Regions from separate parts of the Pseudomonas sp. PK-RTE-24 genome, predicted to be linked through region 1. Evidence: predicted binding sites of a transcription regulator. Region 1 holds the regulator's gene; the other holds the start of a gene.
What was found. Region 1 encodes sigma-54, which starts transcription at its own class of promoters, with help from an activator protein. Its sites were predicted from a motif close to ANTGGCATNNANNTTGCTNT; they were not measured.
Positions count from the first base shown of each region.

Region 2: ACV8MC_RS24600 (circularly permuted type 2 ATP-grasp protein) is a predicted target of sigma-54. The motif match lies at 846-865, and genes of this name have one in related genera.

Region 1 covers NZ_CM133224.1:535,595-539,914, reverse strand. Annotated here, with positions in the region: gene rapZ (RNase adapter RapZ) at 1-607, opposite strand, end outside; gene ptsN (PTS IIA-like nitrogen regulatory protein PtsN) at 610-1,074, opposite strand; gene hpf (ribosome hibernation-promoting factor, HPF/YfiA family) at 1,086-1,394, opposite strand; gene ACV8MC_RS02450 (RNA polymerase factor sigma-54) at 1,468-2,958, opposite strand; gene lptB (LPS export ABC transporter ATP-binding protein) at 3,125-3,850, opposite strand; gene lptA (lipopolysaccharide transport periplasmic protein LptA) at 3,850-4,320, opposite strand, start outside.
Region 2 covers NZ_CM133224.1:5,483,857-5,488,176, reverse strand. Annotated here, with positions in the region: gene ACV8MC_RS24605 (ribonuclease E inhibitor RraB) at 74-421, shown strand; gene ACV8MC_RS24600 (circularly permuted type 2 ATP-grasp protein) at 899-2,308, shown strand; gene ACV8MC_RS24595 (alpha-E domain-containing protein) at 2,321-3,271, shown strand; gene ACV8MC_RS24590 (transglutaminase family protein) at 3,268-4,071, shown strand; gene ACV8MC_RS24585 (c-type cytochrome) at 4,132-4,320, opposite strand, start outside.

The DNA.
Region 1 (4,320 bases):
GAGCGCGCAGCTCCGGTTTCCAGTACGGATTGGGCAGGCAGCGCACGTCGAACACCAGGTCGGCGTCGACCGGCATGCCGCGCTTGAAGCCGAACGACTCGACCAGAAACGCCGTACCGGGCTCCGGTTGATTCAACAGGCGCAACTTGATGGTGTCGCGCAGTTGATACAGATTCAGACTGGTGGTGTTGATCTTCAGGTCGGCCAGATCGGCGATCGGACCGAGCAGGGCGGTTTCGTCGTGAATCGCCTCGGCCAGTGAGCGATTGGCGTTGCTCAGCGGGTGACGACGACGGGTCTCGGAAAAACGCTTGAGCAGGGTTTCTTCATCGGCGTCCAGGTACAGCACATCGCACTTGATATGCTTGGCACGCACGTCTTCGAGCAACTCAGGGAAACGTGACAGATGGCTGGGCAGGTTGCGCGCATCGATCGACACGGCGACCAGCGGCTGCGCCAGTTCTGTGTGAATCAGCGCTCGCTCGGCCAGTTCCGGCAGCAAACCGGCCGGCAGATTGTCGATGCAGTAGTAGCCGTTGTCCTCAAGGACATTCAGGGCGGTACTTTTACCCGAGCCCGAACGGCCACTGACAATGATCAAACGCATGATTAGTGCCCGTTCTGCTCGTCCAGTACGACCTGGTACAAGGCTTCATTGCTCGGAGCGCTGCGCAATTTGTCGCGCACTTCCTTGCGGTCGAGCATGCTGGCGATCTGGCGCAACAACTCCAGATGCGCGTCGGTTGCGGCTTCCGGGACCAGCAGTACGAACAACAGGTCCACCGGAGCGCCGTCGATGGCGTCGAAATCGATCGGGGCTTCGAGGTGCAGCAGGGCGCTCACTGGCCCCGCGCAGCCCTTGAGGCGGCAGTGGGGAATGGCGATGCCGTTGCCAAAACCGGTGGAGCCGAGTTTTTCACGGGCGATCAGCGCCTCGAAGACATCCTGCATCGCCAGATCCGGCACTTCGCGGTGGATCAGGTTGGCAATCTGTTCGAGGGCTTTTTTCTTGCTGCCGCCCGGCGCGTTCACTTGGGAACGGCCGGGGGTCAGGATGGTTTCAAGTCGGATCATGGATAGGGGTGTTAACGACCGGTCGCGCCCTGGAGGAGGCTCTGGGTCTTTTCCTTATGCTTTTTGAGTTGGCGATCCAGCTTGTCGGTAAGTGAGTCGATCGCAGCGTACATGTCGGTATCTTCTGCGTTTGCGACCACTTCACTGCCGGGGATATGCAAGGTGGCTTCGATCTTCTGTTTCAGCTTTTCGACGCACATCGTGACCTGCACGTTGGTGATCTTGTCGAAATGTCGCTCCAGTCGCTGGAGTTTTTCCTCGATGTAGGAACGCAGAGGTTGGGTCACTTCCAGTTGGTGTCCACTGATGTTGACTTGCATACAGCTTCTCCTTCGTTGCCAGTGCATAAAGCGGCAGGCCGAAAAGCCTGCCACTGGAACGCTGTAACGTGGCTTACATCAACCGCTTGCGTTCGCTCGAAGGCGCGATTCCGAGGGATTCGCGGTACTTGGCGACGGTGCGGCGAGCCACCTGAATGCCTTGTGCCTCCAGTAAACCAGCGATCTTGCTGTCACTCAACGGCTTTTTCTGATTTTCCGCAGCGACCAGTTTCTTGATGATCGCGCGGATCGCCGTGGACGAGCATTCGCCGCCTTCGGAGGTGCTGACGTGGCTGGAGAAAAAGTATTTCAGCTCATAAATACCGCGCGGGGTATGCATGAATTTTTGTGTGGTCACCCGGGAAATCGTCGATTCGTGCATGCCGACCGCTTCGGCGATGTCATGCAATACCAACGGCTTCATTGCTTCGTCGCCGTACTCGAGGAAGCCGCGCTGATGTTCGACGATCTGCGTGGCCACTTTCATCAGGGTTTCGTTGCGGCTCTGCAGGCTCTTGATGAACCAGCGGGCCTCCTGCAACTGGTTGCGCATGAAAGTGTTGTCGGCGCTGGTGTCGGCACGCTTCACAAAACCGGCGTACTGGGCGTTGACGCGCAGGCGAGGCACCGATTCCTGGTTCAGCTCGACCAGCCAGCGCTCGTTGTCCTTGCGCACGATCACGTCGGGAATGACGTATTCGGCTTCGGTCGACTCGATCTGTGAGCCGGGACGCGGATTGAGGCTCTGCACCAGTTCGATGACCTGGCGCAGCTCGTCTTCCTTGAGCTTCATCCGGCGCATCAACTGGCTGTAATCGCGGCTGCCGAGCAGGTCGATGTAATCGGCGACCAGACGCTTGGCCTCGGTCAGCCACGGCGTCTTCGCGGGCAGCTGGCGCAATTGCAGCAGCAGGCATTCGCTGAGGTTGCGTGCGCCGATACCGGCGGGCTCGAATTGCTGGATGCGATGCAGGACAGCTTCGATTTCGTCGAGCTCGATGTCCAGTTCCGGGTCGAACGCTTCAAGAATCTCTTCGAGTGTTTCGTCCAGATAGCCCTGATTGTTGATGCAGTCGATCAGAGTCACGGCGATCAGGCGATCGGTGTCGGACATCGGTGCCAGGTTCAGTTGCCAGAGCAGATGGCTTTGCAGGCTCTCGCCGGCCGACGTGCGGGTGGTGAAATCCCACTCATCGTCATCGCTGCTCGGCAGGCTGCTGGCGCTGGTCTGGTAGACGTCTTCCCAGGCAGTATCCACTGGCAGTTCGTTGGGGATACGCTCGTTCCAATCGCCATCCTCGAGGTTATCCACCGTCGGGGCGGTTTCCTGGTAGGAGGGTTCCTGGATTTCGGCGGGCTTCTGTTCGGCGTTGTCGGCCAGCGGATCGGCATTGTCGAAGTCGTCGCCTTCTTCCTGGCGCTCGAGCATCGGATTGGATTCCAGAGCCTCCTGGATCTCCTGTTGCAGGTCCAGGGTCGACAATTGGAGCAGGCGGATGGCCTGTTGCAGCTGCGGTGTCATCGTCAGCTGCTGGCCCATTCTCAAGACTAGCGATGGTTTCATGGCAGGGGCTTAACACCTTATTCGCCGGCGCTTTGCGCCATCCACTACAGGGCGCCGAAGCGCCAAACTTAAGCAAATTATATGCCTGAAACTGAAGTGTTTGCCTAGAGCGCTGTAACAATTAAAGCGGATAAATGCGCCTTGAATCGATACAGCGCTGTCGCGCTTACAGGCGGAACTCGTGACCCAGATACACTTCCTTGACCAGATCGTTGGCCAGGATGGTCTCGGCATCGCCTTCAGCGATCAGTTGACCGTCGTTGACGATGTAAGCGGTTTCGCAGATATCCAGCGTCTCACGCACGTTGTGGTCGGTGATCAGCACACCGATGCCCTTGGCCTTGAGGTGATGGATGATCTGCTTGATGTCGCCGACCGAGATCGGGTCGACACCGGCGAACGGTTCGTCGAGCAGGATGAACTTGGGTGCAGTGGCCAGGGCGCGAGCGATTTCCACCCGGCGACGCTCACCGCCGGACAGGCTCATGCCGAGGTTGTCGCGGATGTGGCTGATGTGGAATTCCTGCAGCAGGCTTTCCAGCTCCTTGCGACGACCGGCCTTGTCCAGCTCCGGACGGGTCTCGAGGATCGCCATGATGTTGTCGGCGACCGACAGTTTGCGGAAGATCGACGCTTCTTGCGGCAGATAGCCGATACCGGCCTTGGCGCGGCCGTGCATCGGCTGGTGGCTGACGTCCAGATCATCGATCAGCACACGGCCCTGATCTGCCTGCACCAGGCCAACGATCATGTAGAAGCACGTAGTCTTGCCGGCGCCGTTCGGGCCGAGCAAGCCGACGATCTGCCCGCTGTCGATCGACAGGCTGACGTCACGCACGACCTGGCGGCTTTTATAGGCCTTGGCCAGATGCTGAGCTTTCAGAGTTGCCATTACTGGGATTTCTCTTCGGTTTTCTTCTTCGGCTGGATCACCATGTCGATGCGCGGACGCGATTCGGTGACCTTGCTGCCCGTGGCGCGACCGGCGCTGGCCAGTTTCTTCACGGTGTCGTAGACGATTTTTTCGCCCTGGGTGACGTTGTTATCCTTGTCGATAACCTTGGCCTTGTCGATCAGCACCACCCGGTTCTGCTGGGCGTGGTATTGAATCGTCACGCCGTAGCCCTTGACCGGGTTGGCGTCGCCCTGGGTCTGCAACTGCTCGAAGTAAGCCAGGTTGCCTACCGAGGTCACCACGTCGATGTCGCCATTGGGCGCGCGCGTCATGGTCACGGTGTTGCCTTTAACGATCATCGAGCCTTGGGTAATGATCACGTCACCTTTATAGGTGGCGATGCCATTCTTGTCGTCCAGTTGGGCGTCGTCGGCCTGAATGCGGATAGGCTGCTGCTGATCGTTCGG
Region 2 (4,320 bases), 900 kb from region 1:
GCCGTAGTACTTAGGCCAAAAGGCCCGGGGCGGGAATACGGAAAGTCTATCCATCAATCGAGGGGGACGATTCATGAGCACAGCCTATCAAGAAGACATCAGCAGCAACGTTCTGCGCCGCATGAAAGAAGGCGGCTTCGATTTTTCCCGGTTCCATCCCATCGAGTTCTACGCGATTTTCCCGGACGAGGAGCGGGCGCGCAGGGCAGCAGGCAAATTTCGCGGTGAATCCATCAATGCCCAGGTCAGTGCGCGCGACGACGGCGCCTGGTCGCTGGAATTGAGCAAAGTGATGTACGCAACCTATGACGACATCGGCGATTTCGAGCAAGGCTTTTCTGCCGTGGTCGAACCGCTGGGCGGCATTATCGAGGGTTGGGGCGTGAAGCAGGAGGTGCGCAATCGTTACCGGTTGAATTGATATTGCGCATTGTTTGTCGGGCAACGGCTGACCTTCGGGTCGGCCGTTGTCGTTTCTGGCTTCTGCACACCGCAGTAGCAAAACCCTGAAACAAGAATCCCGGGCAAAAAAAAGCCACCGGAGAGGGTGGCTAAAAGGGAAGACGGGTGTGCAATAAAGTCCTGTCGGGACGGGGCTGCCAAGGCAGTTCAGATCAGTTGAGCTGTCTCCTCCGCGGCGGCGTGCCGGGGAAGTTTTGCAGCGAATGCGCGGATTATCCGCAGTCGTGGCCGGGCAGTGAAATCAACTCTGACTATGCTGGTGATAGGCGATGCAGTGCGTCGCAATGAAGCGGGGGCAATCGGGCCGGGGCATTTGCCGCACAGGAATGGTGCGCAGCGTTCGGCGTGGATCTACAACCGATTGAAATCAAAGCGTTTATGCCGATGGCACGGGCCTTGCGAAGGCCTGTATGTCCGGAGTGACAAGGAGTACGGCATGATCCGCACCTATTTTGACGAGATGTACGATGCCGGCGGCCTGGTCCGCCCGCATTACCGGGAATTTGCCCGCTGGCTGGCCGAGACGCCCGACGAGCTGCTCGCGCAGCGCCGCCGCGAGGCCGATCTGTTGTTTCACCGGGCCGGGATCACCTTCACGCTCTATGGCGACGAGCAGGGCACCGAGCGCCTGATTCCGTTCGACACCATTCCCCGCAGCATTCCGGCCAGTGAATGGCGGATTGTCGAGCGCGGCTGCATCCAGCGGGTCAAGGCGTTGAATATGTTTCTCGCCGACCTCTACCACGAGCAGCGCATCATCAAGGCCGGGATTATTCCCGCCGAACAGGTGCTGGCCAACGAGCAATACCAATTGGCGATGCAAGGTCTGGATCTGCACCGCGATATCTATTCGCACATCTCCGGCGTCGATCTGGTACGCGATGGCGATGGCACTTATTACGTTCTCGAAGACAACCTGCGCACACCCAGTGGCGTCAGCTACATGCTCGAAGACCGCAAGATGATGATGCGCCTGTTCCCCGAACTGTTCGCCGCCCAGCGCATTGCCCCGATCGATCACTATCCCAATCTGCTGCTCGACACTCTCAAAAGCTCGAGCCCGATCGACAATCCCAGCGTGGTGGTGCTGACGCCGGGACGCTTCAACAGCGCGTTCTTCGAACATGCGTTTCTGGCGCGGGAAATGGGCGTTGAACTGGTGGAAGGCGCAGATCTGTTCGTGCGTGACGACAAGGTGTTCATGCGCACCACCGATGGCCCGAAAGCGGTCGACGTGATCTATCGCCGCCTCGACGATGCCTTCCTCGATCCTCTGGCATTCAACCCGGACTCGATGCTCGGTGTGCCGGGGCTGCTGTCGTCCTATCGTTCCGGCAACGTGGTGCTGGCCAACGCAATCGGCACCGGCGTGGCCGACGATAAATCGGTGTATCCGTTTGTCACCGACATGATCCGTTTCTACCTCGACGAAGAGCCGATTCTGAAAAACGTGCCGACCTGGCAGTGCCGCAACCCGTCCGAGCTGTCCCATGTGCTGGCCAATCTTCCGGAACTGGTGGTCAAGGAAACCCAAGGCTCCGGCGGTTACGGGATGCTCGTTGGGCCAGCCGCGACGACAGCGGAAATCGATGCCTTTCGCGAGCGCATCAAAGCCAAACCCCATGCCTACATTGCGCAACCGACACTATCGCTGTCGACCTGTCCGACCTTTGTCGAAAACGGCATCGCGCCGCGCCATATCGACTTGCGTCCGTTCGTGCTGTCCGGCCGCGAAACCCGTGTGGTGCCTGGCGGTTTGACCCGTGTCGCGTTGCGTGAAGGCTCCCTGGTGGTGAACTCCTCCCAGGGCGGCGGGACCAAGGACACCTGGGTAGTCGAGGATTGAAGGAAGCTTGCCATGTTAAGTAGAACTGCCTCGGATCTGTACTGGATGTCGCGTTACCTGGAGCGTGCGGAGAATCTCGCGCGCATGCTCGACATCAGTTATTCGCTGTCGCTGATGCCGCAGGACGGGCGCGGCGATGGTCTGCATGAACTCGCCATGCCGTTGCTGATCACCGGCACCCTGGACGATTACCTTGAACGCCACGGCGACCTGCACGCAGAGCGCTTGCTGCATTTCTTCGCACTGGACGCGGCCAACCCGGCCAGTATCTACAGCTGCCTTGGTGCAGCGCGGGCCAGTGCCCATGCCGTGCGCGGGCGAATCACTGCGGACATGTGGGAAAACATCAACGCGACCTGGCTGGAAATTCGCGGCATCGCCGAACAGGGCTTGAGCCGCTATGGCATGAGTCGTTTCTGCGAATGGATCAAGGAGCGTTCGCACCTGTTTCGCGGCGCCTCTTACGGCACGATCATGCGCAACGACGCGTTTCGCTTTATTCGTCTGGGCACGTTTATCGAGCGCGCGGACAACACGCTGCGCCTGCTTGATGCGCGTTACGAAATGGCCGGCGATCAGGCCGAAGCGGTCAGCGATGGCACCGCGCACGCTTATTACCAGTGGAGTGCGCTGCTGCGGGCGTTGTCGTCGTTCGAGGCCTACACCGAAATCTACCGCGACGCGCCCGGCGCCCGGCATGTCGCCGAATTGCTGCTGTTGCGCGCCGATGTGCCGCGTTCGCTGCGTGCCTGTACAGAAGAGATTGACCAGATCCTCGCGCAACTGCCCGGCGCCAACGGCCGCCCGGCACAACGCCTGGCGGCGGAAATGGACGCGCGCCTGCGTTACACCGGCATCAACGAAATTCTCGAAGAAGGCCTGCACGCCTGGCTGACCGAATTCATCCCGCTGGTGCGCCAGTTGGGCAACGCCATTCACAGTTCCTACCTGGAGGCTGCATGAGACTTTCCATAAGCCACGAGACCACCTATCACTACGAAGATCAGGTGCGCGCGAGCATCCAGTACCTGCGCCTGACACCCCACGACAGCGAGCGTCAGCATGTCCTCAGTTGGCAACTCGACTTGCCGCGTCCGGTGCGTGCGCAGCTCGATCCGTTCGGCAACATCCTGCATGTGCTGACCATGGACGAGCCGCACGAAGCGATCATCATTGGCGCCCGGGGGCAGGTCGATATCGACGAATTGCGCGAGGCCGAACATGAGAGCCAGTCGGCGCTGCCGTTCCTGCGCTTCACGCGCCTGACCGAAGCCGATGAAGCCTTGCGCGAGTTTGCCGAGAAGAACTGCAAGCAACGGCGTGATCGCACCGCGCTGATCGACTTGATGCACGGGTTGAATCAGCACATGAGCTACACGCCGGGCTCGACTGAAGTCGACACCAGCGCCGCCGAAGCTTTCGCCGGTCGGGCCGGGGTCTGTCAGGATCATGCCCACGCCTTCCTAGCCTGCGCCCGCAGTCTCGGGGTGCCGTCGCGTTACGTGTCGGGTTATCTGTACAGCGAAGATTGCGAGCATCTGGCCAGTCATGCCTGGGCGGAAGCGTGGCTGGATGACGCGTGGTACAGCTTCGACGTGACCAACCAGCTGGCGCGCCCGGAGCGACACCTGAAGCTGGCGGTGGGCCTGGATTATCTCGATGCCTGCCCGGTTCGTGGCATGCGCCGGGGCGGCGGCTGCGAGCAGATGCATGCGAAGGTGTTCGTCTCGCCGACACCGGTTATTTCCGTGCAGCAACAATAGATTCGGGATACCGCTATCGCTGGCTTGCCAGCGAAGAGGCCAGTAATAACACCCTAAGGCTTACGGCTTAACTTTGCGCCCGGCCATATGCTTGAGATAGCCCACCAGCATTTCAAGATCTGTATCCGGCAATACCTCAGCAGAAAACCCCGGCATCTTCGCCTGCGGCCACTGACGCAAACTCTGCGGATCGCGGATGTAGCGCTTCAAGAAATCCGCCCCGAAATACTCGGTCGGGCTATACGGAAT